One region of the Paenibacillus sp. MER 180 genome, then DNA from elsewhere that is predicted to be linked to it. Evidence: riboswitches for the same ligand, from Rfam matches in the RefSeq annotation. Region 1 holds a riboswitch; each other region holds the start of a gene.
The links. Region 1 has a riboswitch for thiamine pyrophosphate ahead of M3661_RS07480 (Ykof family thiamine-binding protein). Riboswitches for the same ligand answer to the same signal wherever they lie in the genome.

Region 1 (7,686 bases):
AAGATTCTGTTGTTCATCGAAAATTTCACTTTACATTAAGGTTACATAGAATCTGGATTAAGTTTGCTCCTATATTCTGATGATGCACGAAAATGATACAGAGGAGAGAGCAAAACAATGAATATATTTTCCAAGCGCGTGACGGCCATTGCACTGACCTTCACCGTGGTAACCGGCTTGCTCAGCGGTACGGGTACATTATCGAAAGTATCGGCAGCTGCGCCCGTAAACATAGGACCCCAAGACCCAAAAGAAGTTGAGCAATTTGCTGATGAATTTTTTAGCCGTCCTGAAATTAAGGACAGTATGGCAGGAGCTGCGTTTGTCGTCGTCAAGGGTGACAAGGTGCTGTTGAAGAAAGGTTACGGCTATGCAGATGTGGATAAAAAGCTGCCAGTCGATCCGGATCGAACCGTATTCCGCGTCGCTTCGATTTCCAAGGTGATCACCGCTACGGCCGTGATGCAATTGGCAGAGCAGGGTAAAATCGATTTGAACAAAGATGTGTCTGCATACCTGGGAGATATTAAAATTCCAAATAAGACTGGCACTCCCCTAACCACGAAGCATTTAATGACGAATTCGACCGGATTCGAATTCGGGGACGGCTCCGAATTATCTACCGACGATTTAACTAGAGAAGCATCTATCAAGCAATATGTATCGGACAATACGCCTACAGTGATCCGCAAGCCTGGCCAGTACTACCGCTATGACAATCTAGGCTTTACGATTCAAGGTTACATCGTAGAGCAAGTGAGCAAACAGCCATTTGGCACATACGTGCAGGAGCATGTTTTTAAACCGCTAGGTATGACAAACAGCGATTTCCGCGTAACCTCGAACATTACGAAACACTTGGCCGTTCCATATAACGTGATGGGAGAAGCAATTCCCACTTACGCAACGGTACCGACAGAGCTTCCAGGGGGCGGCATGTTCTCTACTGGTGCTGATATGGCCAACTTTATGCTCGCCCATCTAAACGGCGGCAAGCTGGGTGATGCAACGATTCTTAAGACAGAAACAGCAGCAGAAATGCATAAGCCTCAGCTCGCCGTGCATGAGAAGCTGCCGAACATGGCCTACGGATTCGAATACGCCAATCAGCAGCAATACAACGGACGTTATCTCATTGAGAAATCCGGGGACATGGCCGGGTATCACAGCAATATGTGGTTGATTCCTGATGAGAAGGTCGGCATTTTCGTTACTGTAAATAAAGATGTTGAGTTCCGCAAGGATTTGTTGGAAGCATTCATGGATCATTATTACCCGAAGAAAGAAGGCGCCCAGGCTCCTCATGAGCGAGCAACACGATCATTGGAAAAATTTGAGGGAATGTACAGCGATTTGCGAAATCGGATGTGGACCTCTCGGATTCGTGCCGAAGATGGCAAGCTTATCGTGAAGGATCCGTTTGGAGAGCACATACTGCATGAAATCGAGCCACTGCTCTTCCAAGATGAACAAGGCGTAAAAGCTGCATTCAAGTTAAATGACAGCGGCGAGGTAAAGGCATTTTATTACGACCTGAAATCAGATAGTTGGACCGAAAAATTAGCGGCGCCGCAGCAATATCAGGATGTTAATGACGACCATCCGTATGCTCCGTATATCTATCACTTGCGCCAATTGAAAGTCATTGATGACAGAAGCGGCGACAACCGCTTTCAGCCTGCACAAGCAATTACCCGGGAACAGTTTATCGGTTGGTTTATTCGATGGGCCGGGGTGTCTCCATCCAAGAGCAAGCCTGCTTTCATAGATATATCCGACAGTTCATTTGCTAAAGAAATACAATCTGCTTATGAGCTTGGTGTCATTCAGAAGCCTGAGAGCGGCAAATTCCATCCGCAGGAATTGTTGACGCGTCAGGAAGCAGCGACTATTATATGGCGTATGGCATTCAACCATGTGGGTACAGGACCGAAAGAAGCCCAGCTCAGCGGCTCCACCGATACCTGGGCGCGCGAAGGCGTTCAGTTCGTCATTGCCAAGCAATTATTTGGGCCTGAAGTTGTCCAAGGGAAAAACGGCACGTACAATTATCGATCCAAGCAGCCGATGCTGAAGCAAGAAGCTGCAGCGATGCTGTCTACGTTCGCTGACAATTTATTCTAATTCAACACAACTCCCGATCCATCTGCGCTTAGCCGCAAGTGAATCGGGAGTTATTGTTGCATACATAGAGGTGGAACAACAAATGAAAACCATACTTATTATTGATGATGAAGCCGAAATTCGGGAACTGCTGACCATCTATTTAACCAACCACGGCTATGCCACGATTACAGCCGGGAACGGTGCCGAAGCGATGACCATCTTGCAGGAGCAGTCCATCGATTTGGTCATAGCCGATATTATGATGCCGCAAATGGATGGCTTGGAATTACTCAAAAAAACACGGCAGAATTCGCAAATTCCGTTTCTCTTTATTTCTGCCAAGTCTGACGATATGGATAAAATCTACGGCTTGCAGCTAGGGGCGGACGATTACGTGGGCAAGCCCTTCAACCCACTGGAAGTCGTCAGCCGCGTTCAAGCGCTGTTCAGGCGAATCGACTCTTTTGCCAAGGTGGATAGGCAGGAGCAGGAAGTTATCGAAATCGGAGATGTGAGGCTGAATACAAGGAGCTGCCAACTGTTCAAGTCCGGCATCCCAAGAGAATTGACATCATACGAATTCAAGATTGTGGAGCTTCTTATGAGAGAGGCTGGCAGAGTATTGACCAAAGCGCATATTTACGAGCAGGTGTGGGGCGAGGAATACATCGGAGACGAAAATTTAATTATGGTGTACATAAGCAAAATCCGTGAGAAAATTGAGGATAATCCGAGAAAGCCTATCCACCTCATTACGATTAGGGGGTTAGGCTACCGTTTTGAAAAAAGCAAATAATCTCTCCGGTCGACGTCCCTTGAAACGGGTATTTTTTCGAAATTATGCAGTGATCTGCGTCCTGATGATAGCAGCGATTATTGTATCTCTCCTTAGCACGAACCTATTTATGAGGCGGTATATAGATGAACTGGTCGTTGCTAAAATTAATGGAACGGATATTTATCGATACCCTTTCCATAACATTAGCGAGCATTTGCTGGACAAGTACGGCGGTTGGTTCGAAATCGTGAATGAGTCAGGCGAAATCATTTTTGTCAAAGGAAACAAAGAGGACGACATCAAGCATTACGAAGACGGTCAAATGTATGCCAAGATGGATGTAGAGCGCAACGATGATGCAATCTCCTACCATGCATACCAAGCCAAAGGGCCGAACGGCGAATCTTATGTATTGCTGTGGAAAATTCCTGAGCGCTTGTTGAAATTATCAACTGCGACAACGATCTTTGCTGCGTTATTAGCAATTTTATTATTTATCCTGCTTTACTTTTACGCCCGCTATTCGGTTAGACAAGTGAAAAAGCCGTTGCGGCAAATCTTAGAAGGCATCAAAGAGATGGAGCACTTCAATTACACGAAGCGGCTTCATTATTCAGCCGAACAGGAATTCGCGGAAATACAAGATGCGTTTAACGGCATGGCTGAACGATTGCAGCGCACTTCTGCTGAGAAGGAAGCCGCCGAGAACAATAAGCGAAACATGCTGCTGCATCTATCGCATGATTTGAAGACGCCGATTACTTCAATTTACGGTTATTCGCAGCTTCTGTTGGACAATCAGGCACTGGAAGACAAAGATACCCGCAAATATATTCAATACATTTACGATAAGTCAGCTTATATGGCCAATCTGATCAAAGATTTATTTGAACTGGCGAAGCTGGATGACAAGCATACGGAATTGAGCAAAGAGAAAGTGAACGTTACGAAATGGTTCCAGCAGCTCGTGGTGGAATTTTATCCGGAAATAGAAGAGAAGGGATTTGAGCTTGAAGCACATATCCCGGAAGAACCGCTCTATGTCAAGATGGACAAGATTCATATGAGTCGCGTCATCACCAACTTAATTAGCAATGCACTGCGATATAATCCAGCGGGAACGGTGCTCTATGTCTCATGTGCACGACAAGAAGGAAACGTTATACTGTGGATCGGAGACGACGGTATCGGCGTTCAGGAGCCGATCAAGGAACATATTTTCGAAGAATTCATCCGCGGCGATGGCCCGATTAAAGACAGTACAGGCTTAGGTCTCGCCATTTGCAAAAAAATCATAACGCTCCATGATGGCACGATTGAACTAACGCAGGATCAGTGTTACCATACCTTGTTTCAAATCACGTTGACTATTACGGAGGACTAGAGTTCCTTCACGATGTCGGGCATCACCTTCAGGCTTCGATACCACGGATCGTTTGCATGCCCGGATCTAGCCCATTGCAATATTAAGCTCCAGTTTGAAGTATTCCTTTTGGTGTTACACCCTTTACAAACGGATCATCCCGTGTATAATGAAAGCTGTCAAGCATATGAACGATGGAACAACTGCATAGTGAATTTCGAACACTAGGGGTGCTGTAACAAGCTGAGAGACAGCGGCAACGCTGTTAACCCTTATAACCCGAACTAGATAATACTAGCGTGGGGAAGTGTAGTCGACTGATTGATATAAGCTGCGGCTTCATCATGTTCGTCATTGCATGAAGCCATGTCATACCCTTGTATCCTCAAGCGTAACTGCACCGACTCACGGTGCAGTTTTTTTGTTGTCTGCTGACCACAATTTGATTCGTCAGGGAGGATATAAGTTATGAGTCAGTTATCTTGCGGTACGAGCCGCATCGTTGGTTGTCGCTTTTCCATCTATCCGATGAGCGATCGCTTTGTTGAACTTATTTTAGGAGCGTTGCGAGACACAGACATGTCTAAGGTATGGTGCCATACCGATGATGTCAGCACCTGGGTTCGTGGGCGCAGTGAACATGTATTCGATGTCGTTCAGTCAATTTTTTTACATAGCGCGGCAAGTGGAGAACATGTTGTGCTGAATGCTACGTTCTCTGTTGGCTGTCCGGGCGACACACAAGGAGATGCCTTCATGAGTACGGACGAAATTCGAATGAATGCGGAACGATATCAAGCGATTCCTCTCAAGGTCGCAGCTCATTTTGCGCTCTATCCGCTCGGAACGGCAGATTACATGGATACGATCTATGAGATCATTGGCCTTGCTAAGGAAGAAGGCACTTTCGATGAGAGCGCTCATTATGCAAGCCGCTTAGAAGGAGATGCACAGCGAGTATTTGCTACACTTGAGCATGCCTTTAATCGGGCGAGAAAATCAGACAAGTCCCATGTGGTGATGACAACTACGATGTCAGCCAACAGCCCTTCCACAAGGTAGCAGCTGAAGATAAAGAATTTCCAAAATGCAAGCTACAAACCCAACGGACTCATCCGATCATCGTTCTAAGAAAAGAGGAATGTTCATGAATTCGCGAAACAGCCAATGGAAATTACGAGATATCGTCGTTCTCAGTTCATTATCTGTTGTGTTTGCCGTCATTTATCTGCTCTTCTTGCAAATAGGCAATGTGCTTGTTGGCTTTATGGGGCCAATGGGATATGAAGTCATCTTCGGCATTTGGTTTATCGTATCGATCATCGCCACCTATATTATCCGCAAACCGGGGGCTGCGGTCATCTCAGAGACAGTCGCTGGACTGATTGAGGTATTAATCGGCAACGCCGTAGGGCCTATTTTGATTGTATCCGCCCTAATTCAAGGTTTGGGTGCCGAAGCCGTATTTGCCGCTACAAGATATCGGAATTATTCAACCAAAGTGCTCATGCTGGCTGGGGTGGGATCCGCTGTATTCAGCTTCGCATGGGGGTATTTCCGCAGCGGTTATGCGGCCTACTCTGTTGGTCTCATCATCGCGATGTTCGTCGTTCGCTGTATAAGTGGCGCACTCCTCTCGGGTCTGCTTGGCAAATGGATTGCGGACGCACTGGCCAATACAGGAGTTCTTAGAAGCTTCCCAATTGCAAAGGGGCAGCGATAACATGGCAAGCCCAGCGCTTCTCAATTCCAAGTACCCAGCACAATTGAATATACAACGTGACGTCGAGCATGGAACTCTTATTGCACTGGAAGCCACTGATCTGACACTCGCCTTCGAGACCGAAGGCGAGCCTGTCTTATCCAACATCAATGTCACCCTGCATGAGGGGGAAACCGTTCTGCTGCTAGGCCCAAGCGGCTGCGGCAAGAGCTCGCTAGCCTTCTGCCTTACCGGCCTGTATCCACATGCAATAATTAGTCTCGTCGATGGCAGTGTCCTCGTGTATGGCAAGCCAATCGAACAATACGATTCCGGTGAAGCGGCCCAGCATATCGGAATTGTATTTCAAGATTTCGAAAGTCAGTTCTGTATGCTGCGTGTAGAAGAGGAAATAGCCTTTTGCCTAGAAAATCGGGATTGTCCTCGAACTGAGATGGAATCCTTGATTCAAGAGGTATTAGAAAAGGTAGGATTACTCGCATGGCGACATGCGTATATCCACGAGCTATCGGGAGGCATGAAGCAGAAGCTGGCTCTCGCCTGCGCTCTAGCCCTTCGCGTGCACATGCTTGTATTGGATGAGCCCACATCGAATCTCGATCCGTATACAAGATACCAATTTGCTGTACTCATTTCAGAACTGGCATGCAAGGAAGGGATGGCTCTGCTCATCATTGAGCATCAATTGGACGATTGGATCGGCATGACGGATCGCCTGCTCGTGATGGATGAAGATGGAGCCCTCGTCTTTGACGGTCTTCCTGTCTCCTACTTCAAGCATCATGCATCTGAAGCCAAGTCACGTGGTATCTGGCTTCCGCAAGCGCTGGAACTGCAGCAATCCATCCGTGAGTGGTTTAATCGTAGCAACAGTAGCGATAGCAGCATCGATGACGATAGTAGTAACATTAGCGATTTCAGCAATTATGATGATCAGTTTGTTCGTCAGCGTCTCACCGCCGCAGCCCCTGCACTCACAGACGAAGATCTCTTGAAGCTGCTGCTGTCGCTGCCTGAATGCGCACAGCAGGATGTGATGCGCATCCTAACATCAGCTCAATCTAACGGTTCCCCACGGAAGCCTGAGGAAGTCTTGCAAGCGAACAACCTTGTCTATCGGCGCAAAGGGAGAGTAATCCTCGATCACGTGTCCCTTACTCTGCGCGCAGGGGAATGGGTGGCACTAGTCGGTCCGAACGGAGCTGGGAAATCTACCCTCGCCTCCCTCTTATCTGGATTGACACAGCCGGATGAAGGTCAAATCATTCTGAATGGCATGCCTCTTCATCGATATGCAGAGCGGGAGCTGAGAGCCTTCATCGGATATGTATTCCAGAATCCAGAGCATCAGTTCATTACCGATACCGTGTTCGATGAACTTGCATTCGGGATGCGCTTGCAGCTTCTGAGCGAAGAAGAAGTACAGCAGCATGTCGGAGAAGCCTTGACACGCTTCCGCTTGAACAAGGTTGCCAATGCCAATCCCTTCTCCATCAGCCAAGGGCAGAAGCGAAGACTTAGTGTCGCTTCCGTTCTTACCGACAGCCAACAGCTATTGATATGCGATGAGCCGACATATGGACAAGACGCTTATACATCCAAGCAGCTGATGGACACCCTGCAAGCACGAACCCAAGCAGGCGCAACTGTCCTGATGATCACGCATGATATGGAGTGGGTTCAGACCTATGCCGACCGAATTATCGTGCTAGATGA
Region 2 (7,686 bases), on a different contig from region 1:
CTCCATAATGTTCGACAATTGGAACGACAACGATATTCATGGTATGACAGAAAGGCAAGCGACGCTCGGGTGACTCGATCCTGCTGCCGAGAGAACAGTTCCGGAAGCAAGTCCTCTCGCGGCATGACATACATTCTCCGCATGGGTAATGGCAGAGATAACAGCGATCCCGTCTGCACCAGCTCGAATTACATGTGGCGCACGCTCTGCCGTAATGCCGCCAATGCCTACGATCGGCAGTGATGTTATCTCTGTTAGTCGCTGAATGATTGCAGTGCCTTGCGGCTCAAGAGCATCCTCTTTGGAAGCAGTCGAATAAATCGGCCCAACGCCGAGATAATCGGCGCCTTGTTCCTCAGCCAGCAGAGCCTCTGCTGCCGAATGAACGGACACGCCGAGTATTTTATTGCCGATGCGATCCCTGACTTGCGCCGCTGGCTCGTCGTTCTGGCCGACATGAACCCCGTCCGCATTCAAGGCAAGCGCCAGCTCTACATCATCGTTCACGAGGAAGGGGATGCTGTGTCTTCTGCATACCGACTGAATGCGCATTGCGAGTTCTTTCTTAGCTGTTGTCTTCAGCGCGTTTGCGCCTTTTTCCCGAAACTGTATCATCGTAGCCCCTCCGCGAATGGCTTCCTCGACAATCGATCCAGGGTCTGCCTTGCAATTGGCGCTGCCGAGCACAAGGTACAGCCGCAAATAGGAACGCATGCGGGCATCTGCTACGCGACTCTCTACACTTGTCATCTGACCACCTCATCCATCTGCCGCCGCCGATATGCCCAGTGGTTTGTCGGGCCGTTGCCGCCCCCAAGCCCGAATGTCTCCTCAATTGCTGCCTGAATATAATGCCGCGCAGTACGAACCGCTTCATTGGGAGCAGTGCCCTTCGCAAGTTCTGCCGTAATCGCTGCCGAGTAAGTGCAGCCCGTGCCATGAGTATGCTTGGTCATGATTCTGCGGCCTTCCAGCAGTGTGAAGCGGGCTCCGTCATAGAACAGGTCAACAGCCAGCTCGGTCGGCATGTCGTGGCCTCCCTTGATGATGACCATTTTGGCGCCGTAATCAGCAATTCTTATCGCAGCCTTGCACCGATCTTGCAGGGTGACAATCTTCATTCCTGCAAGCGCTTCTGCTTCCGGGATGTTAGGCGTGACAATCAGCGCAAGCGGCAGCAGGCGATTCTTCATCGCCTCTATGGCATCTTGCTGCAGCAGCTCTGCGCCTCCCTTGGCTATCATGACCGGGTCGACGACAACGTTGTTCAAACCGAATGCTTCAATGCGATTCGCCACTGTCTCAATAATGTCTGCGCTGAACAGCATGCCTGTTTTGACAGCATCGACCCCAATATCTTCTACGACGGCATTTATCTGTTTAGCAACGGCTTCAGGAGATAGCGGATATACGCCGTGAACACCAAGCGTGTTCTGTACCGTCACAGCCGTAATCGCTGACATGCCGAATACGTTCAGCTCTTGGAAGGTCTTGATGTCAGCTTGAATGCCGGCGCCGCCACCGCTATCGGAACCGGCAATCGTCAATGCTCGTGCGACCATCATAGCCATACCTTCCTTCTAGCGGAGGCTTGGCGAGGGGTGATCGTTGAAGCTGCTGTATCGAATTGGTCGGTCTCTGCCAAGGCATCAAGAAATGCAGTTTGGAAGCTACCAGGACCTCGGTGGCCGGCTGTTCGATAGGCATGGGCGGCTGCGCCCCCATAATAAGACATCGCTGCGGCTCCTGCCAGCAATAAATCAGATTCTACCGCAGCGAATGCGCCGATGACCGATGTCAGCAGGCACCCGCTTCCTGTAATGTTCGTCAACATCGGATGACCGCCATTAATGATATAGCCGGTTGTGCCGTCCGTAATAACATCCTCTTTTCCTGAAATAGCAACGATGGTGCCGAATCGTTCGGCTGCCCGCGCAGCAAGATCGAACAACGCTTCAGGGGAGCGAAGGGAGCTTTCAGACTCCACGCAATCCACGCCCTTGATCTCGCCAGCCTCCCCCATAAGCTGGGCAATTTCCGCGGCATTGCCGCGCATAATCGAGATGCGCAATTCCTTTAGCATCTTCACCGACACCTTTGTCCGATACGGCGTTGCGCCTGCGCCTACTGGATCGAGAATAACGGGAATGCCATGTACATTCGCCGACCGTCCTGCAATTAGCATAGCTTCTATCATGTCAGTATCGAGCGTGCCAAGGTTCAATACGAGCGCATCTGCTGCCTTGGCCATGTCCGCTACCTCTTCCTTGGCTGAAGCCATCACAGGGGAGGCGCCAATGGCTAGCAGACCGTTAGCGGTAAAGTTGGCGACGACGATATTCGTCATATTGTGGATGAGGGGGCGCCGTTCCTTAATACGTTGGGGGAAGAACTGCATATCGATCATCCTTGTTTCACCTCTGTCTTCTCCGCCAAGCGTACCGGCCAGTCTTCTACTTGATAAGCCATGTCCCAAAACATATATTCCAGCTGGCAGCTAGTCAGAAAATGCTTCTTCAGCTGCTGCTTGCGTGCTTGCGACAGCGATTCTGCCCATTCATCCAGCATTCGGCGCATTTTGTCCGTAACTCCGCCGCCGAGGTCTCCATAGAAATGAATCCACTCATAGAACGGATGGGTCTCATCTGGATTCACTTCTTTTAGCAGACGTTGTCCGATCTCCGTATATGTCCATGGGCACGGCAGCAAAGCCGCAATAATATCTTCTAGGGTTCCTTCGTGGGCCACGGTAAGCATATGGGACACATAATGGCTCGCAGAAGGGGCGAGCGGGTAGCCTTGCAGTTCTTCGAACGTTACGCCTGCCACGTTACAAAAATTATGATGGGGGTGTATCTCGCTATTCAGCACAAACGAGATTTGCTCGTTGAAAAGAGCCATTGTCTCTCGGCTGTTACATTTGGAAATCGCAATGCCGTAAATCCGAATAAAGGCATTCAAATATTCAAAATCCTGCTTTACGTAGTGAATCAACTGTTCTTTCTTGACAGTACCTTCAGCAATTCCCCGAACGAATGGATGATCCATAATGGCATCGTATATCGGCTCTGCTTCGTGTCTCAGTTCCTCCGTAAATGTAAGCATGAACAGCACCTCCGCATGATTGGATAGATGATGAATGCATGCTGAAATCTGGTCAAGGAGCACTTCGCGGCAGCCAAAAAAAGCCGCCCCGAAATGGAGCGGCTTCATCATGTCCATACAAAAAGACCATGAGGCCGGCTCCACTTCCCTCCGCCGGTATTACCCGGATCAGGTTCAAAGGGTCCAAGAATTCTTGTCTCAGCCGCCTATGCGGCTCCCCTAGTGGATTTCACGTCATATTCATCTTACGAACTACTTTAGCATTGATGGAGATAATTGTAAAACGTTAGTTTTCTGAACCATTCGGTCAAAACGATAATTTGTTAGTGCTTGGAGTGAAGATTCGTATTGCAATTGACGCTGCGACAACTGATACAATAACCTCATAAGGCGCCTTATGATACGTCAAGTGATAGAGGTTGATGATAGTGATGAGCAACATGATAGGAATCGACAAATTATCGCAGGAAATCGGTGTGACGAGCCGAACCCTGCGCCATTGGGAGTCGCAAGGGTTGTTTGCGAGTCAACGCGATACCAGTTCTGGCTGGAGGATGTATGATGAACAGACCGTGCTTGCAATCCGCATTACAGCCTGGTTAAGAGGGTTCGATATTGGGATTAGAGAGATTAAAGTGGTGCTGGCGGATATGACGTTCCGAACCGCACATCAGGTAATGACTCAGTATGCACACGAGATGATTGAGCACAAGAATGAGTGCATAACGAAGGAACTAACATTGAAGAAATGGTTGGAGCAGTTGCACAAGTACCTCAATGAACCGATTACGGCTCAATTGCTGCTGCAATTATGTCATGAACCGTTCCTACATTCAAATATGAAACATGAGGTGACAATGCCGATGAGTAATCAGTGGAGTTATTCTCCAGCATCGATCAAATTCGTAACCCTTCCACCAATGAGAATGGCTTGCCATGTTGTCGTAAGCGCATCACCAGAAGAAGAAGCGATCGAATCATTAGTGGACTGGCTCGTGCAAGCTGAACTGCAAGGAACGGCACGGCTATTTGGAAAAAATGAAGAACCACTCCCTGACGTTGAATCGAACGTTTACGGTTATGGTGCATATGCCTCCATTCCAGAAAATATCGATATACCAAGTCATTTGGCGGAGGCTAGGTTCTCCGGCGGGGTGTATGCCATGATGGAGAGTACAGATGATATTACGGGATCGTGGCAATTATTGATGGAGAAATTGAACGAGCATCCTGATTACGAGCCTGATTCGGAGGCAAGATTCTGTTTGGAGGAGCACATACGAAATGCCAACCCAGCAGGAAGCAGCAACGCTTATTGGCTGCAGTTATTCGAACCGGTTCGAAAGAAAATAAAATAATAAACATGAAATCCCCGGTGCAGTCGTTGCGCCGGGGATTGCTTTTCATGGGATAGGAGAGAGGGCAGCTCGCTTTGCGGTTTCTTTATTAAGAAGTCGAAGTTACGAGCGGTCGCATGATGCGTTTGCGTTGATGGAATGTGGCAATTTCGGCTAGACCGCGCTGCTGAAGCATAAGGGTATTGTCCGCCACGTATTTGCCGACGTCGTCTGGAAAGTGAGAATCCGATGACAGGGTAAAGGGGACATCATGTCGAAGCAGAACATCGATAAAGGAGGAACTCGGACACATCTCCTTGACCGGGTAGCGGTAGAACAGTCCTGCATTTACCTCTGTAGCTGTATTTGTCCGTTTTAATGCTTGTGCGATTCGCTCGTAGTACGGGAGATGCAGCTCCTCAGCTGGGCGATAATTAAATACTTTCAAATTGTCCAAATGGGCGGCAATATCGAACAGACCGCTGTTAATCATTCGTTCGACATCATCGAAAAAGCGTCCGTACAGTTCACACAGATCAACCTGATCGAAGCGGAACTGAGTCTCGGGATTATCGAATCCCCATCCATCCACATAGTGAATCGACCCGATCACGTAGTCCCAATCCGCCATTGCAATGAATGATTCCAAGTCCTTCTCTCCACCTGCAAAATAATCCGCCTCTAATCCAAGACGTAGCTCGACTCCCCGCTCGGCCCATCTGGGCTTTGCGGTCTGAATGGCAGCTGCGAAATCCTCCATCCGCTCGGTGCATACTTGATGCAGCCATGTATGCTGAAGGCGGCCTAGCGGGGAGTCTCCGATATCGAGATGACGTTCGAAGTAGGGGAGCGTCTCTTGAAACCGATAGAGATGATCTACGATTCCGACCTCCCGCAGTCCTTTGCGCAGCGCTTCTTGCAAATAGAGATCGAGCCATGATTCGTCATAAGCTCCTCGCTGCAGTCTTGTATGCATACGCGCATAACTCGCTTCGAGCCATGCACGGGAATGGCGTGGTTCAACAATTGGATGGAAGTGATCGAATGCTTGATTCGTACGATCAAGCCAGCGGAACGAATAAGGGCCTTCCTCCAAATGCATATGGTAGTCTACATAATACAGCATAATGATCGCATCCCATCCTATGTCATAGTGGCTCATTCGTGATGTATGAAGTGATGTGTTACTTCGACATATAACTTCGCTATGTTCTTATGGCTCGCAAGCCGTCGTAATCCAACCTACTTGCAATCCGCTGCGCTTCCATTTATCTGGCATAGGTGCATCGCATATGATGGCGGTGACCTTGCTCATGTCACAGATGCGGCACAGCTGTGTCTCCCCGAGCTTGGTACAATCTCCAAGCACATATACCTGCTCGGATTGCTCAATCATTAAGGTGGAGCAGATCGATTCTTCCATGTCGTAATCACTGATTCCCGCTGGTGTCATCCCTGCACAGGAGATGAACGCCTTATCGAAGTGGAAGCGTGTAAGCAGTTCACAGGTTAAGGCGCCTGCAATCGATTTCTGCTCTGGATGCGTAACTCCCCCGAGTACGATGACTTTGCCGTCAAATCGTTTGGCTTCCAGCCGTTCCATGAGTAGTTCGGCAGCAGGAATAGAATTCGTCACGATCGTAACGCCGACGACACCGCGTATGGCGCGAACAAGCTCAACAGTCGTCGTGCCTACATCGACCACGATTGTATCTCCATCTTGAATGAGCGCGGCCGCAGCTTCCCCGATTGCTTTCTTTGCCGACTGCTCGATGCTTCGTTTTTTATCAAAATGAGGTTCAATCTTCACATGCGAATACGCAACCGCGCCTCCGTACACGCGCTTAAGCATCTGCTTTGCTTCCAACTCGTCGAGATCCCTGCGAATGGTCTCGGGCGTAACCGTTAATACGCTGGCGAGGGAAGCAACTTGAATTTTGCCATGTCGATTCAGCTGTTCTAAAATATGCTGTCTACGTTCTTCAGGCAGTAGCATCATGAAGCGGAATCACGTCCTTCGGATGGAGGTATACCGTCGTGGTAGAGCCGACGCTCACCCAATCGGAATTGCGATGAATCTGATCGACGACGACATGCTGACCCTGAACCGTTAGTTCCATACGCGTAATGTTGCCAAGCATGGTCACATTGCGTACTGTTCCTGTTACGGCCATGCCGCCAACGAGCGGCTGCTCGCAGAACGTCTCTGGCCGAATGGCATACAGCTTGCTGTCTGCAAGCGTGTAGTCTGGTACGATTTGCCCTAAGGCTTCGGCGTTCCATACGTTATAGCTGCCAATGAATCTTGCGACGAACTCGCTGCTTGGCTGCGTATAAATCTCCTGCGGTGAGCCATGCTGCGCGATATTGCCTGCATTCATGATGTATATGTGATCACTGACGGACATCGCTTCTTCTTGGTCATGCGTAACTAGTACTGTTGTCATGTTCAATTCACGTTGAATGGAACGCAGCTGCTGCTGCAGGTTTTTACGAATTTGCGCGTCAAGCGCACTAAGCGGTTCGTCCAGCAGCAATACCTTTGGTTTCGTAACAAGCGAGCGGGCAAGTGCGACACGCTGCTGCTGCCCACCAGAGAGCTCACGGGGGAAAGACTTCTCCTTGCCTTGAAGCCCGGTGAGCTCAATCATTTCGCCAACTGCCTGGCGAATCGCATCACGCGGCATCTTCTTCATCGTCAAGCCGAAGGCAATATTGTCGGTTACCGTCATATTCGGGAACAGCGCATAGGACTGGAACACCATGCCGATCTCCCGATCCTTCGGTTCGATCCCTGTCACATCTTTATCATCAATGTGAATCGTCCCGCCATCGAGCGGAGTCAGTCCAGACAGGATGCGAAGCAATGTGCTTTTGCCGCAGCCGCTTGGGCCGAGGAGTGTAACCAGCTCGCCTTTTTGAATATGAAGATCAATGCTGTTCAGCACCTTTTGTTTATGGAACGTCTTGATTACTTGATTCATCTGTACGTAGCTCATTTAAGAAGCCTCCCTGCTCATTGTTGCTTGGGTAGTCGGAATGCTGTTGCCCACGATGTCTTCTTCTGGCTCTGCGACTGGCTTGGAAGTACGGCCCGTCAGCTTCACGATCCACGCGCTCAATATGGCCATCAGAATGAAGTAGGTTACGGTAATGGCGCTCGCGATATGGCCGCTCTTGTTCAGCTGTGCATACAGGAAGAGCTGCATGGTCTCGAAGCGTCCTCCGACGAGAATATTAATGA
Region 3 (7,686 bases), on a different contig from region 1:
TATGGAGATATCGAGACCGGCCGTCTCGCACCATCTGAAAATCTTAAGACAAGCCGGGCTCATCACGTTCGACAAGCAGGCGAATGAGAAGCTGTATTCCTTGCGTGCAGGGGGATTTATGACGACGATTAAAGAGTTGATGCTGTCCATTGAAGCGGGAGTATAACCAATGAAGGCAGATTGGTTCGGATAGAAGAATGCGTATCGTGTTACAGGTACTCCATGAATTCAAGTCGATTTCCAAATGGATCGTTTACATAGAATCGAATTACACCTTCTTCTATCCGGGCGGAGTCGTCGGTCACTTCAATATGATGCTGCAGGAGATGGGACTGTAAGGATTCAAGATTGGTAACAACGAAGGCGGGATGAGCTTTTGTCGCAGGAATGAAGTCTTGCTGCACGCCGATATGCACTTGGTGACTTCCGCATTGGAACCATACACCTCCACGCTGCTGAAGAGCTTCGGGCTTCGGAATCTCTGCCCAGCCCAATAATTCGTGATAGAATTTCCGTGCTACGGATTCACATTCGACGGGGGCGGCTAACTGGATATGGTCAAGACCATGAAAGATGTGGGACATGAGTAACCTCCTTTTCTGTTCCATTCAGTGGAACACAGTTTCAAATTCCTAATCCTATTATATAGGATCAAGATGTAAAATCCAATGGGTAAAGTGTTTCTGTGCAAGAAGTGCTTATTTTTTTGCTAAGTATGTTTAAATGTTTAAACATATTATCTAATTAAAGGGTGAACGATTATCATGAGTAATCAAAAGTCTAACCGAAGCATTTATGTGCTTATGCTGCTCGTGCCGTTATTTTGGGGTGGATCATTTTCTACAGCAGCTCATGTCATTACCGAGATTCCTCCACTCGTAGCCGCAACGATTCGATTTGCATTGGCAGGGATGATCTTAGCGGTGCTGCTCACGATGCGATCAGAGTGGAATATCCGTGCATGGAAGGATAATTGGAAGGGGCTTCTCATTGTATCGCTTACGGGAATTTTCGGATACAATGCGTTGTTCTTTATGGCGCTGCATTATACGTCTGCAATTAACGGTTCACTCATCATTGCGACGATGCCGCTGTTCGTATCGCTTGGTGCGATGTTATTCTTCAAGGAACGATGGAGCGGCAAGTTTGGGATTAGCCTTGCGCTGTCCTTCATCGGTGTGGTTATCGTAATTACGAAGGGCTCATGGCACCGATTAGCTAGCTTGTCCTTCAACGAAGGAGATTTATTGTTTCTGGCAGCATTAATGTGCGGGGTCATATATAGTCTTGTTGGGAAAAAGGTAGTGCATGATGTCTCTCCCTTGTTCACGACTACAGTAATGACCTTGTTAGGTTCTCTGTTTCTGGGAGTCAGTTCGCTATTTGAAGGGGGTTGGGGTAAAGTTCCCGATATGTCTCTGCAAGGTTGGACGGAGATGGCGTATATGGTCGTATGCGGAACGCTTATCGGTTATATTATTTTCAACCTTGGCGTGCAGCAGATCGGTGCGAGCAAGGCGAGCATATACTTGAACTTGACGCCAATCGTAACCTCACTATTGTCCGTATGGCTGTACGGCGACAGCATGACGTGGTCGATTGCTGTGGGTCTTGTCTTCGTGCTGGCAGGTGTATGCTTGGCAACCATTCAGCCGAGACGAAGAGCTAGAACATCAATCATCGATCAATCGGTGAAGTGATAGAAGATGAGACGTGGTCATATACCGTAAATCGAAGGTAGATTTGAATATGCAACACTCTGAAGGGATACAATCAGCCAGCTTGGACGCGTCAACAAGACTATTGTCGAATCTTATCTCCATGCTAGAGAAGAAAGAGAAGAAAGAGAAGAAACTCTCCTTATTAGATCTGGGAGAGTTTCTTTGATGATAAAAATTAAATGACCTATCAGATTGTATCTGAAGCCAATTAGACGGTCGAGCCGGTGAACGGGAAGTGCAGTGCGGCCATATAGGCGAGCGTAATTAATCCAACCATGAGCAGAGTGAACCATACATCGCGCCAATGGCAGCGTGTAATATAATAGTAGGTACGTGATCGACCCATCTGGAACCGCTTCGCCTCCATTGCGACAGCAACTCGCTGTGCACGGCGAATGCTCTGTGCGAGCAGTGGCAGGGCGTACATGCGTAGACGCTCATACATCCCTTTAAATCCCTTGCTGTATTGGACGCCGCGGATATGCAGGGCATGCGTGCGAACTCGGTAATCCTCCCAGATCGCAGGGAGCAGCCGCAAGGAGGCGATGAAGCTATAAGCATATTGCGGCGGAAGCCGGAATTGCTGCATCAGCGCATAGAATAACAATATTGGCTTCGTCGTGAAGGCGAATGTAATGCCGAGCATGCCGAAGCAAAGTGTCTTCACTCCGATGACAAGTCCGCGGAGGAAGCTCTCCTCTGTAATGCGGATTATTCCCCATGACCACCATTCATGCTCCCCCTTGCCGAACAAGATCATCGTGGATGCTGTCGAGACGAACAGGAGAAGGAACGGTGTTGTCACGAACAGCAGCTTCTTCGTAGAGTGGCCGCTACATAGAAACAACAGCAGTGTGTACAAGATTAGCTGATAACATGCAAAATCAAGCTCTCGGGTAAGCAGCGCGACGATGAGCAGAGCGAGAAAGACGAGAAGCTTGAGCGCAGGGTTAACCTGATGAAGCCATGTTTCCGATTTGGGAGCGAGCAGCTTCATTTCATCTGCACCTCCCGCATTGTCTGTCCATGTGGGGAAACTTCTTGTTCGATCAGTTGGCCTTTCTCAACATGCCATATCCGATCTGCAAAACGATTCACGATATTCATGTCATGTGTCACCATGACTATGGCGGTTCCTTCTGTCCGAAGACGGTTCAACTTTTCCAATATAGCAAATGTGTTTTTAGCGTCTTGCCCGAAGGTTGGCTCATCCAGGAGCAGTATCGGACGCTTACGCATCATCGCTGTAGCGACACTTAATCTGCGTTTCTGACCAAGTGACAAATGATACGGATGCCGATCCTGTTCGATATTCAGATCGAATGATTCCAAGATTTGTTCCACTCTATGTGCAATGTCCGATTCATCCCAGTTGTTCTGCCTTGGTTCATAAGCAAGCTCATCATAGATCGAATCCGTTAGAAACTGCATCTCAGGATTCTGAAATACGAAGGCGAGTTCGGCTGGAGGCTGCTTTCCTCTATTTCTGAATCGCGGGAACCATCGCTTGCGAGCTGGTGCTGGCAGCTCTTGACCCTCAATAAGATACATGCCTGTAGTACGCAGAATTTGCATAAGAGACAACAATAGTGTGCTCTTGCCAGCGCCGTTCTCTCCAATAATCGTAATCCATTCACCCGGATAAATATCTACGCTGGGGACGGATATGCGACGAATTTCTTCATAGTAGCCGCTAAAATCACGCAAAGAGAGCAGTGGCTGCACGGCTTGCAGACGCGCGTAAGTGCGCCCGCCATCTTGCTTGCAATGAGGTTGTTGATATTCGTTCGCCGTTCGTTGCTGCGATATGGCTTGGTAAGCTTCTGAATGAATGTAGTCCTGCCATACACCTGGATACCAAATGCCATATTCAATGAGCTTATCTTTATGATGTAGAAATACATTTTTCGGCTCGTCGTCCGCAATGATTTGTCCAGTGCTGTCGAATAGCACCACACGATTGATAATGTCGATAACATGCTCGATTTTATGCTCCACGATTAGAATAGTGGAGGAATCGGCAGCTTGTTTCACGGTGTCCCAGACTTGCTTCGTTCCTTCTGGATCAAGAAGCGCTGTGGGCTCATCGAGGAACAACACCTCTGGTTCTAGCAGCAGGACGGACGCAAGCGCGAGCCGCTGCTTCATGCCTTGGGATAGCGTATGGATTTCTGTATGCAGATTGTTGAACTGCAATCCCACTCTTTCGAGTATGCCTGTCATGCATGCTGGCATTTGATCACGGGGGATCGAGAGATTTTCCAGTACAAACGCGAGCTCTTCATCTACATATGGCATGCAGAACTGGCTGTCCGGATCTTGGAATACGAAGCCCCAGCTTGAAGGAATCTTAATCTGATCGTATTTCATCGGTACTTCAATAGAGTGGGGCATAATTCCGCTTAATACTTGCAGCAGTGTTGATTTGCCGCAACCGCTTGGCCCGAGGAGCAATACCTTCTCGCCGATAGAAATGTGGAAGGAGAGGTCCTTGAACAGCAAGGAATCCTCTCCTGGAAATGTTAGGCGCAAGCGGTCAACAAATGCAGACGAATTCGCATGAGATTCCTGTTGCATGTGTAACCACCTTATTCCGAATTTGTGGCGTACGCACAAATTTTATCTATTCATATTATGCGTGCTATTGATTAAGTACCGCGTAATCCTCTTTGGATACAGGACGTATGGATTTGGTCACCCCTGTCGCTTCCAATGCGCGAACGAGCAAGCCGGCAAATACGCCAGCGAAGATGAACGCACTAATGACACGAAGTCCGTACTTCAAGACGAGCACCCATGTCTCGTAATCTGCATATCCGTAACCGAGATCGATCATGAATGAGCCGACTGCGGACAGAATGCCAGCGATGCCTGCGATGACGATGCTGTGCTTGCGGTATCCGGTCATGGTGAATGCCAATTCTGCTGCCAGACCTTGTACACAGCCATACACAATCGTCTCCAGTCCCCAAGCAGAGCCAAGAATAGCCGATAAATTAGCGGCAGCAAGACTTGCCAGGAAGCAGACGCCGGGCTTGCGAATGACCAGGTACGCGAATGGGCCAGCCATAAACCACATGCCATATGTTAATTGTCCTGCTTGCGGGAACAGCGGCTTCGCGAGACTGTAGACGCTCTCCCACATTTTGAAGATCACACCAAATACGACCCCGATCATCACGGTAATGAGAATATCCGTGAACTTTAATTTGTTGCTTCTCTGTTGTTCTGGCAACATAACCCTCTCCTTTGTTGTATAGTTAGCATACAAAAAACCGTCTGGCAACCAGACGGTAGAAGAGTCCTAGATCACAGCAGAGCATGATCACATGACAAATACAGATTCTCTACGCTGGCATTACCCAGATCAGATTAACGGTCAGTAGCGGTATACTTATCTACAATCTCAGCTTGATTCCTCAAGCCCCCGAATTTGTATGACTATGCAATTGCTCATATCATACAATATTCATGTTAGGTTGACAACGAAATGTTTACAAAAAAACATAAAAGATACGAGGAAGTTAGAAGTCTATGAGGTTGAAATTGTTCGCTGGACAACATAGAAGAGGAGGAGTGGTGAGCGTGTTTAGGAGATTTGGAGAGAGAATAGAACAAAATGAGGATCAGGAAGAAACCCTGATCCTCATTAATAGTTAATCGTGTGAAGCTGTAGAATGTCGTCTCAATGACAAGCTGTATACGATCCCTCCGCAAGCAAGGACTGCTATGAGCAGCATAATCAGGCCACTGTATAAGGGAAATGAAGCTTCATTGGCAACGGCAACGGTAGGTGTCAGTGAAGTCAGCAGCCAACTATGTGTAAGCAGACCGCCGACTACAGCGATGCCGATGCCTTCAGCTATAAAGCATGCAAAGCTGAGCATGCTCATGCCTTCTCCTGCTTGGTCAGGTGCTAGTGATTCTGCAACGGATGCAGATATAACTGTCTTAATGAATGACAACCCTCCGAACACGAGCACGAGGGCGAACGTCATCAACCATGGAGAATCATTCCCCCATGCAATGAGCGTGACGAAACTGAATGTGACGAGACCTATTCCAGCGACAAATACAAATGAAGTTCCTCTCTTATCAACGAGAGTTCCACCGAGTATGCCGAACAGAATGACGCTGAGTGTCCCTGGGAAAATGATCGCGCTGCCGATAACGGCGGTCGAAAGTTGGTGTACATCCCGCATGAAGTAAGGAACCATCGAAATAAATCCAGCTACCGTTCCTAGCAAAATGGAACCAGCAAGCGTGCCGAGTACATATGGGCGATTAGCGAACAGGGACGGAGCAATAAACGGCTCGCGAATACGGCGGATATGGAAGGCAAACCCAAGAACGAGAATCATACTGCAGACAAGATAGAACCAGACATATGTCGTAGTAAACAAGGTAAATAGAATAATGCCTGCTGACAAGAGGGCAATGCCGATGATATCTGTTCGTCCATTGCGAGAAGGCTCCTGCGGCAGTGCGGTCAAGAAGAAGGGGAGACTGACTATCGTCATTACCGGAATGACAAACAGGTAGGACCAATGCACATAATCTGCCAGTACACCGCCTACAGCTGGGCCAATCCCTTCACCAAGCGCTACCATAGAACCAATCATGCCGAACGCCTTGCCTCGATGCTGCTCTCCAACGTAGCGAGTGACCATAACCATGATGAGTCCGGGCACGGCCGAAGCCCCGGCACCTTGTATCAATCTGGCTGCCAATACAGCTGACAAGTAGTCATGGGCAAAGAAACCGAGCAACGAGCCACTACCATAGATGAGCACACCGATGAGCAGCGGCTTCTTAATGCCGTATTGGGATGACAGGGTGCCATAAATGATGGAGCCGAGCGCGAAGGTAATCATGAAGCATGTGTTGATCCAATTCGTAACGGACGGAGTGATATTGAAATCGTATGCGATGTCGGGCAATGATACGTTGAAAACAGTCTCATTCAACACACTGAAAAAAGCTAAAAAGCTTAACCACGCGATCGATTTCTTCACATTGGGAAAGGCATACACGGGTTGTTCTTGTTCTGCCGCATCGATGCGGTTGTCATTGTTCATTTGTTCCACGAATAGGAATCCCCTTTCTCTTGCTAAAGGGGAGTTGCGCAGTTTACAGGGGTATTATGCGTTATCCCCGATCAATACCTGCCCCAGTTGATGTTACGCACTTCATCTTAACGCCTCCTCATTATTGTTGCTTCCAGTATAGCAGTGGGGTTTTCCTTATTCAATTAAAAATGCAATAATATAGAATGCACTCAACGCAAGACATACAAGGGTAAGGAGATACAAAGTAAATGAATGTACTTATTGCAGACGATGAACCGCATATGTTGAAAATTTTAGCGGCTTATTTTGATAAAGAGGGCTTTCGAACGTTTACGGCAGAGAACGGGCGTCAAGCGCTTGAGATCTATTACAACCAGCCGCTGGACTTGGCAGTGCTCGATTGGATGATGCCGCAGATGAGCGGGATTGAGTTGTGTCGAGAAATCAAAGCGAATTCGAAGTTGAAGGTGCTCATGCTTACGGCCAAGGGAGAGCACGAAGATGAGCTGACAGCTCTTGATTCTGGAGCGGATGAGTATATTCGGAAGCCGTTCGATCCTCGGGTTTTGCTGGCGAGGGCGAAGAAGCTGCTGAACATGCAGGCACAATATCTATTCGGGGATATCCAGGTAGATATGGAAGGACAGAAGATTAGCAAGTGTGGAATTGATCTGCGGGTTACGAAGAAGGAATTTCAATTGATGAAGTTTTTTATTCTGAACAAGGGGCAGGTCTTAACGCGCAAAGCGCTGCTTGATCATGTATGGGGCTATGATTACTTCGGTGAGGAACGTACGGTAGATACGCATATACGCCGCTTGCGGGAGAAGATCGGCGAGGAATGGATACGGACGCACCGTGGTATGGGCTACAGCTTCGAGCATCCGAATAGCCAT
Region 4 (7,686 bases), on a different contig from region 1:
ATGACACGGCACATAATGTAGTTGCCAATGTGAACCGCGTCATAAATGCCTGTCTTGCAGTGCAGCGCTGGCTGGCCTCGGCGCGTATCAGACTGATCCAGGATGTCGTCGTGAATAAGTGACGCTACATGAATAAGCTCGGCAGCAGAGGCAAGTCGGTAGACATCTTCGGATTCCACGTCTGTGCCGAAGCGGCTGCCTACGATTGTCATCATAGGTCTAAGACGCTTGCCTCCTGCACGGATGAGATCCAACACGCTCTTCGCGACAATGGATCGGGAGGGGACATCCGGATCGTGCAGAATAACGCGTTCCAAATCCCGATTAATTCGCCTTAGGGAGATGTTCAGCTGATCGCTCAGCGTACCGTTAAATGATGCCATAGGAAGCCACCTGCTTATAATGAGTGGACACGAAACGGCCCATTCGTTGATGAAGCATCATATCCGAGGCAGTGCCCTCGACACGGCGAATCTGGATGCGCTTGTTCGTCGTTGCCAAGTCTATAATGAGCTGCGTCATTCCGTGGCGAACGGCGAATTGATAGTACAGGCTGAGCAGGAAATCACCGTCCAACACAGCCTTGCCCGCGAGCTGTTCATCCTGCGGGACATGTTGATGTGTACGCAGTGCCTGACGAAGCAGCCAGTAGCAGCCGAGCAGCACTTGACGTTCCTGCTGCTGCATATCGTACGCATTCAGCATGCGAGCCATGTCGAGCAGCAGATGTTCATCCGTTCCAGCCGCCAATTGAATGCCGGTGATCGGCGGGAGATGCTGTGCCAGAAGGTCACTTGTTTGATTCAATAGTTGCCGATTCATGGGAACCCCCCGCTTCCCTCAGAAATAAGGAAAGTAATGTGACACGAAGTACACATTACTTTTCCAGTACACCATACCATCTATTCTTGTTGAGCAATTAATCCGTATACAGGTACCAGCGCTTCACGAACGGAATCTTCTTCCAAATGCGCTTCAGGCGTGGATACAGGTAGTAGTCCAGACCGAACGTGCTGCCGGAACCGCCGATAAGCGCGATGCCGCCGAAGAAGTACCAGAACATTTCATAAGGAGCCATACCGGACGTGTAGATCATGACGCCCATCGCAACAGTTCCGATCGATGCGATCGCTGTGAACAAGCCCAAGATCAACATAATACCGAAGATAACCTCAGCTGCAACCATGCAGCCTTGGAAGATGTAAGCCATTGCTGTATAGCCGCCATCGTTTGTATAGAACATCAAATCCATCGACCAATCGACAATGCCCTTGACGAAATCAGGCACTGGAATCGCCTTGATAGCCGTACTTGCACCTTCAACAGCGGATGCTGCTGTTTGTGCGTCAACCGTTGTATGAACTGCATCAACCGCTTGAGAAGCTGCAGTCACACCATCCATCGCCTTAGGCGGGATGAGGAACATCTGCGAAGGATCCTTCAGCAATTTCGATGCCTTCTCCCAACCTTGGGATAACCACATGAAACCGATATAGATCCGAAGCGGAACAAGCCAGAAATTCGGGGAACGCTTAGCAAAATGTCCACCGACGAAGCTGCGGCGATTCTTCACATGGAAGAATTCGTGCATCATGTAAGACCAGATCTTATGGAAGCCAAGTACTTGCAAGAAGTACACAATATTAATCATATGCTTGAAGAACATGGCCATGAAGCCAGTGAAGTGGAACATTTTCTTCGGCGTGCCGATAGCGGCTACCCCGTAGCGTCCACCGATACATACCATCGTACCGTGGAAGGTTGGCTTATACGACTTATGTGTGCCATTCTTCAAGTCAGCCACGATATTATGTGCGATAAGACCAGCAGAGTGCTCGGCGTTCTCAACCATTTGCGGTACAGGACGCTCTTCGCCTTCGGGAATATAGAAGATGTTGTCGCCGACAACATACACATTTTTGTGATCAACGGACTGCAATTTGTCATTTGTCAAAATGCGCTTGCGTCCTTGCTGCTGAACATCGAGGTTGCCTACAAGGTCAGAACCTTCGACACCAGCAGTCCAGATAACCGTGCTCGATTTGATTTCATTATCGCCAAGGACAACGGAATTCGGCGTAACGCCGGAAATCTTCGCACCTGTGATAATTTCAACTTTCATTTTGCGGAGATACTTGTCCGCTTTGTCAATGAGCTTTTGCGGCAGGATTGGCAGGATTTTCGGAGCCATATCTGCTACGACGAGGCGAACCTCAGATTCGTCCACATGGAACTCATGGCACAGCTCTTCGCGATATTCCGCCAATTCGCCGACCATTTCGACACCAGTGAAGCCGGCGCCAACAACGACGAATGTAAGCATTTGCTTGCGCAGCTCTGGATCTGAAATCTTCGTCCCGTCCATGAACATTTGACGAATTTGTTGTTTCAGTTTAACTGCATCCTCGAACGACCAGAGGGAGAAGGAATTCTCTTCTGCACCCTCGATACCGAAGAAGGATGGCTTACAACCTGTACCGATAACAAGATGGTCGTAATTGTAGGATTTCTTTCTGCCATGCAGCTTCTGTCCGTTGAAATCAATGTTCTCGATCTCATCCAGCACAACGTCTACTTTCAGACCTGCAAAGATTTGCTTCAGGTCCATTTTGATTGCTTCTTCTTCGACGCGGCATGCTGCAACCTCGTGCAGCTCCGTCATCATCGTATGGAAAGGTTTACGGTCGATGAGCGTAATGCGAATGTCTTTGTCTTTCTTCAGACGCTTCGCCAGCTTTTTCGCTGTCAGTACGCCACCATAACCGCCGCCCAATACAACGATCTCTTTCATGGTTTCACCCCGTTGTAATGCTTATTTGTCGATATTTAAAAATTGAACTATCTAATGCGAACAAGGGAGCTCCGCGAATAAAAAAGCGATATATGGCTCTCAAGCATTCATACGCTGCTTGTGCCCATTTTGCTTTCCTACTGCGGAGCTTCCGTGTTATCTCTATGTGATCAAGGAAGGAGTAGACTTATCTTACTTCGCGTTAGCCAGTGCTTCTTGAGCAAGTTTCACGAAGCTGCCAACGTGGATGGATACGCCGGATACAGCGTCTGTTTTACCTTCGTTGTTTACAGCGATCGCAGCTGGATCTTGCTTAGCGATAAGTTCTTGCTCCATTTTTTCAGCTTGCTCGTGCCATTCGGAAGAAGCACCGCCAGCTTTCATACCGTATTTGCCGTCTTGAGATTGCTTTTTCTTGGAATCTCCGCCATCTTTATGAACGCCATCCCAGTTTACAGCTGTGATTTTGCCGTCTTTAACTGTGATGTCCATTGTTTCTTTCCAACCGGATTTCTCATCGAAATCAGGAGATTCTGCATGGAAGTCGCCGTCTTTCAATGTTACTTGAGCAGCGTCTTTATTCGCTTCTGTTGATGTGTTTGTTTCAGGTTGTTTTGCAGCTTCTTCTTTCTTATCTCCACAACCAGCCAACATACCTACTACCAATACTGCGGATAGTAACAGTACAAGTTTCTTTTTCATAAAGAGTCCCCACCTTTTCTTTAGTTCAAAATTACTTTGTGAAAATTATAACTAACCGATTTACAATGTCATTTTAACATTAACTCCCTCTATTTAATGTGATATATATCACACATAAAGGGTAAATCTTTAACTAAACCAAACTTTTTCCACGACTGTTTATTAGCTGGCATTGACGATGCGGCTATGTATGACAATATATTCCCTCCATATCGCTCACAATATACGAGAGGGGCATCGGTAACGTTCATCCATCCATGTAAAATAATTGCTTCCACTTAATATAAGGGATAATTGCATCGCTGTTCAGTGATATTTTTCTATTGGCATGAACGATATGCATATGGTAAAGTTATGGCTTGCGCCTAAGCGCCGCGGTTCGTAACCATCCCGCGTAATCAAAACTAGGGAGGAATTTTATTATATGTTCAACTTTACTTGGGGCATTCTGTTCGTCCTTGCGAACTTTGCCTTCTTCTTGATTTGCTACCGGGCATTTGGCAAGTCGGGACTATATGCTTGGATTGGTGTAATGACGGTCATCGCTAATATCCAAGTTGGCAAGACGATTGAGATGTTCGGCATTGTCATGACACTTGGCAACACGGCGAATGCAACGCTGTTCTTGACAACGGATCTGTTGAATGAAAAGTTCGGCCGTAAGGAAGCGAAGCGCGCAGTGTGGTTCGGATTCTTCACGTTGATTATGACGACGATTATTATGCAGATGGCTCTTCGCTTTACGCCTGAGGCTTCTGATATGGCGCGTACGGCACAAGCATCGCTGTCGAATATTTTTGATTTGATGCCGCGCCTTGTCGTAGCAAGCTTGACCGCGTATTTCGTCAGTCAGTTCTTAGATGTGAAGCTCTTTAGTTGGGTGAAGGAACGATACCCGAAGGCAGGCCAATTGTGGATTCGAAGCAATGGTAGTACAGGAATTAGCCAAATGGCGGATTCGCTCGTATTTTGTACGATTGCGTTTGCTGGCATGGTGCCTTGGGATGTATGGTTCCAAATCTTTATTACTACTTATGTCATTAAGCTCATCATCTCGGTGTTGTCGACACCAGTTCTATATTGGGCTAGAAGCTTCCCTGTTCGTGGAGATGTGGAAGGGCAGCAAGCGAAGTAGGGAGCGCACATTGGTTGACTTAGTAAAGCGGCTCTAACTTCATTATATAAAGAAGACCCCGATACCGATATGGTGTTGGGGTCTTTTGTATATGTACTCTAGTATGGTCACCATTGTCTAGAAGCATTTTGTCTAGAAGCATTATGCCTAGAACCAGTCCGTCAATCAAGGGTGATGGCCGCAATGATAAGGAATGATTTCTGTTCGATATTGATGCGAATTCGTTGATTCGGATTCTCCAAATCCATATGAGGCAGGGAATGCTCCAGCCACAGCAGCACGAAGCAGCCAAGCAGCAGGCCGAATGCAATCACGATTTTGGCGATCGTATCATACAGACATCCTCTACGCCAAGAAATCAATGAGGTAATTATTTTGAGTTAAAATGGAAGATTGTCCCTTGTTTCACATGGAACTTTTTTCGACAGGAATCTAGTGAATATGAGCAATCTGCTGTCATAAAGCATACGAATAACGAAGTTGATGGGAGATATAAGCATTGCCCCAATGATCAGCGGACACTTTGCAATTTCTGTTTGTCACTGGACTTTCTGATGGATGAGGACTATAATTACCCGTGTAATATGGTAGCTTCGATAACTGCATATGCACGCTAGGGGTGCTGGAATTTGGCCGGCTGAGATTGTATCCCATTAAGATACCGACCCTTACACCTGATCTGGGTAATGCCAGCGTAGGAAAGACGTTGAACCGCGTCATTATTGTTATAATTAGGTTGCTTGCTTATTCGTCATGCTCTGCATGAATGTGCGCTGCTTTGGGCAGAATGGACATAATTGCTGTACGGATGAACGAATGCCGGATGACCTTATTGACGTGATTCATCGTATGATGCACATTCGCATATACGCGTAGAACGGCACACAAAGCGTCCCAGAGGGGGCGCTTTTTTTTGTGGATCTGAATCGTGTTGCAGGACGGCGGGACGGGAACTTGCTCATCCATACATATACGATCGAGCGGATCGTCCAACTGGTGAATGCGGCAGGCGTTATCGAAGCACTTTCTAAATTCATGATCGGCTCTCCACTAGTGAGGGAAGGAAGAGAAGGGGGATTCATCATATGCAACGGACACGCTTTACACGAGGGTTGATGCTGGCGCTCGTTATCATGATGACATTTGCGCTCGCTGCTTGCGGCGGCAAGGGTCAGGAAGCAGGACAAGGGAGCCAGACAGAGGGGAACACGGCACAGGAGCAAGGAACGGATAAAGCGAAGGAGAAGCGCGATGTTAAGATTGTGCTTGATTGGACGCCAAATACGAATCATACCGGCTTGTATGTAGCCAAGGAGAAGGGCTACTATGAGGAAGAAGGTCTGAATGTCGAGATATTGCAGCCGAGTACTGGCGCATCAGATGCGATGATCGCATCGGGAGAAGCGCAATTCGGTGTTAGTGTTCAGGAAAGTATTACGATGGCTCGACAACAAAATGTTCCGATCGTGTCGATTGGTGCGATCATTCAGCATAATACATCAGGCTTTGCCGCGCCGAAGGACAAGAACATCAAGTCACCTAAGGACTTTGAAGGCAAAACGTATGGCGGCTGGGGTTCTCCGGTTGAGGAGATGATTATCCGCACGATTATGGAAAAGGACGGCGGCGACTATAGCAAGCTGAAGAGCGTCAACATGGGCAATGCCGATTACTTTACAGCCGTGAAGAAGGATATTGATTTCGCGTGGATCTTTTACGCTTGGACAGGTATTGAAGCAGAGCTTCGCGGTGAGCCGATTGATATGCTGTACGTCAATCAATATGCGAAGGAACTCGACTATTATACGCCGGTTCTTTCGACAAGCGAGAAGCTGATCAAGGAAGATCCTGAATTGATTAAGGCATTCATGCGTGCTACGTCCAAGGGCTATCAATATGCGATTGACAATCCGGAAGATGCAGCCAACCTGCTGCTTAAAGCTGTGCCGGATTTGAACAAAGACCTGGTTATCGCAAGCCAGAAATGGCTCAGTCCGAAGTATAAAGACGATGCACCTCGCTGGGGCGAGCAAAAGCGTGACGTATGGGCAAATTACATGAATTGGCTCGTGGAGAACAAATTAATGGATAAGAGCATCGATGTAGACAAGGCGTTTACGAATGACTTCTTGCCAGCTTCATAAGCCTATACGGTTATAGGAATAGGCAATGGGCGCATATGCGCCCTTTTGCTGTATATCGTTACCTGTGTATATCGTTATAGGATATCGATACGAGATAATCGTCACCAAGACCGTTACAAGTTGATCATTACATGAGGATTGAGAAAGAGGAGGAGAAGCAAGATGGCGAACAGTTTAGTAAGCATTCAGATCATTCCGAAGACGAAAAATGGGGAAGACGTAATTCCCTATGTAGATCGTGCAATCGAAGTCATTCAAGCATCGGGTGTGAAATATCAGGTAAATCCACTGGAGACAACGATGGAAGGCGAACTTAGTGAACTCTTCCGTATTATTGAGGATATGAACAAGGCCATGATTGAGATGGGAAGCATCAATGTATTGTCGCAAGTAAAGATTGTGTATAAGCCTTCCGGCATTACGATGGATGAATTGACGGTGAAGTACCGGCCATGAGTGGACGTCGAATCGCGAAGATCGGTCCTCCGATCATTGCATTTATCATATTCCTCGCCATATGGCAGGCAGGAGTAATGGTGTCAGGCATTGAGAAGTGGATGCTGCCCAGTCCGCTCGATATTGTACAAGAGGCCGTAAGCAATGGTGGCGGTCTGCTTATGCATACATGGGCTTCTGTTCAATTGACGCTCATTGGTTTCTGTGTAGGCACCGCTGTCGGCCTGCTGCTGGCTTGTTCGCTTCATCCGATGCCGTGGCTGAAGCGGGCGATCTATCCGCTTGTCATAGTCAGTCAGAATATCCCGACGATTGCGCTGCTGCCGCTGCTGATGATCTGGTTCGGCTTCGGTCTCATGCCGAAGATTGTCACCATTACGCTGGTATGCTTCTTCCCCGTATGCGTGGCTACCCTGGATGGTCTTGCCCAGACAGACCGCACGATGATGAATTATATG

Region 2: it holds a riboswitch for thiamine pyrophosphate, as region 1 does, so the genes downstream of both, tenA (thiaminase II) here and M3661_RS07480 (Ykof family thiamine-binding protein) in region 1, are expected to answer to the same signal.
Region 3: it holds a riboswitch for thiamine pyrophosphate, as region 1 does, so the genes downstream of both, M3661_RS10115 (ECF transporter S component) here and M3661_RS07480 (Ykof family thiamine-binding protein) in region 1, are expected to answer to the same signal.
Region 4: it holds a riboswitch for thiamine pyrophosphate, as region 1 does, so the genes downstream of both, M3661_RS00905 (hypothetical protein) here and M3661_RS07480 (Ykof family thiamine-binding protein) in region 1, are expected to answer to the same signal.

What each region holds. Positions count from the first base shown of each region.
Region 1 covers NZ_JAMAVT010000004.1:30,270-37,955, forward strand. The annotation lists gene M3661_RS07465 (serine hydrolase domain-containing protein) at 118-2,124, shown strand; gene M3661_RS07470 (response regulator transcription factor) at 2,207-2,902, shown strand; gene M3661_RS07475 (HAMP domain-containing sensor histidine kinase) at 2,886-4,268, shown strand; TPP riboswitch at 4,464-4,570, shown strand; gene M3661_RS07480 (Ykof family thiamine-binding protein) at 4,716-5,309, shown strand; gene M3661_RS07485 (ECF transporter S component) at 5,395-5,970, shown strand; gene M3661_RS07490 (ABC transporter ATP-binding protein) at 5,972-7,686, shown strand, end outside.
Region 2 covers NZ_JAMAVT010000016.1:76,845-84,530, reverse strand. The annotation lists gene thiE (thiamine phosphate synthase) at 37-750, opposite strand; gene thiD (bifunctional hydroxymethylpyrimidine kinase/phosphomethylpyrimidine kinase) at 747-1,562, opposite strand; gene thiM (hydroxyethylthiazole kinase) at 1,562-2,407, opposite strand; gene tenA (thiaminase II) at 2,404-3,105, opposite strand; TPP riboswitch at 3,234-3,336, opposite strand; gene M3661_RS22860 (MerR family transcriptional regulator) at 3,537-4,463, shown strand; gene M3661_RS22855 (histidinol phosphate phosphatase domain-containing protein) at 4,552-5,568, opposite strand; gene M3661_RS22850 (DeoR/GlpR family DNA-binding transcription regulator) at 5,656-6,441, opposite strand; gene M3661_RS22845 (ABC transporter ATP-binding protein) at 6,425-7,441, opposite strand; gene M3661_RS22840 (ABC transporter permease) at 7,442-7,686, opposite strand, start outside.
Region 3 covers NZ_JAMAVT010000005.1:159,873-167,558, reverse strand. The annotation lists gene M3661_RS10140 (ArsR/SmtB family transcription factor) at 1-166, shown strand, start outside; gene M3661_RS10135 (VOC family protein) at 210-584, opposite strand; gene M3661_RS10130 (DMT family transporter) at 765-1,700, shown strand; gene M3661_RS10125 (energy-coupling factor transporter transmembrane component T family protein) at 1,930-2,718, opposite strand; gene M3661_RS10120 (ABC transporter ATP-binding protein) at 2,715-4,298, opposite strand; gene M3661_RS10115 (ECF transporter S component) at 4,363-4,959, opposite strand; TPP riboswitch at 5,049-5,162, opposite strand; gene M3661_RS10110 (MFS transporter) at 5,378-6,799, opposite strand; gene M3661_RS10105 (response regulator transcription factor) at 7,039-7,686, shown strand, end outside; gene M3661_RS10100 (sensor histidine kinase) at 7,685-7,686, shown strand, end outside.
Region 4 covers NZ_JAMAVT010000001.1:223,501-231,186, reverse strand. The annotation lists gene M3661_RS00935 (polyprenyl synthetase family protein) at 1-383, opposite strand, end outside; gene M3661_RS00930 (hypothetical protein) at 370-822, opposite strand; gene M3661_RS00925 (FAD-dependent oxidoreductase) at 920-2,791, opposite strand; gene M3661_RS00920 (FMN-binding protein) at 2,984-3,493, opposite strand; gene M3661_RS00915 (queuosine precursor transporter) at 3,918-4,628, shown strand; gene M3661_RS00910 (hypothetical protein) at 4,790-4,942, opposite strand; TPP riboswitch at 5,234-5,347, shown strand; gene M3661_RS00905 (hypothetical protein) at 5,544-5,744, shown strand; gene M3661_RS00900 (ABC transporter substrate-binding protein) at 5,714-6,772, shown strand; gene M3661_RS00895 (thiamine-binding protein) at 6,935-7,228, shown strand; gene M3661_RS00890 (ABC transporter permease) at 7,225-7,686, shown strand, end outside.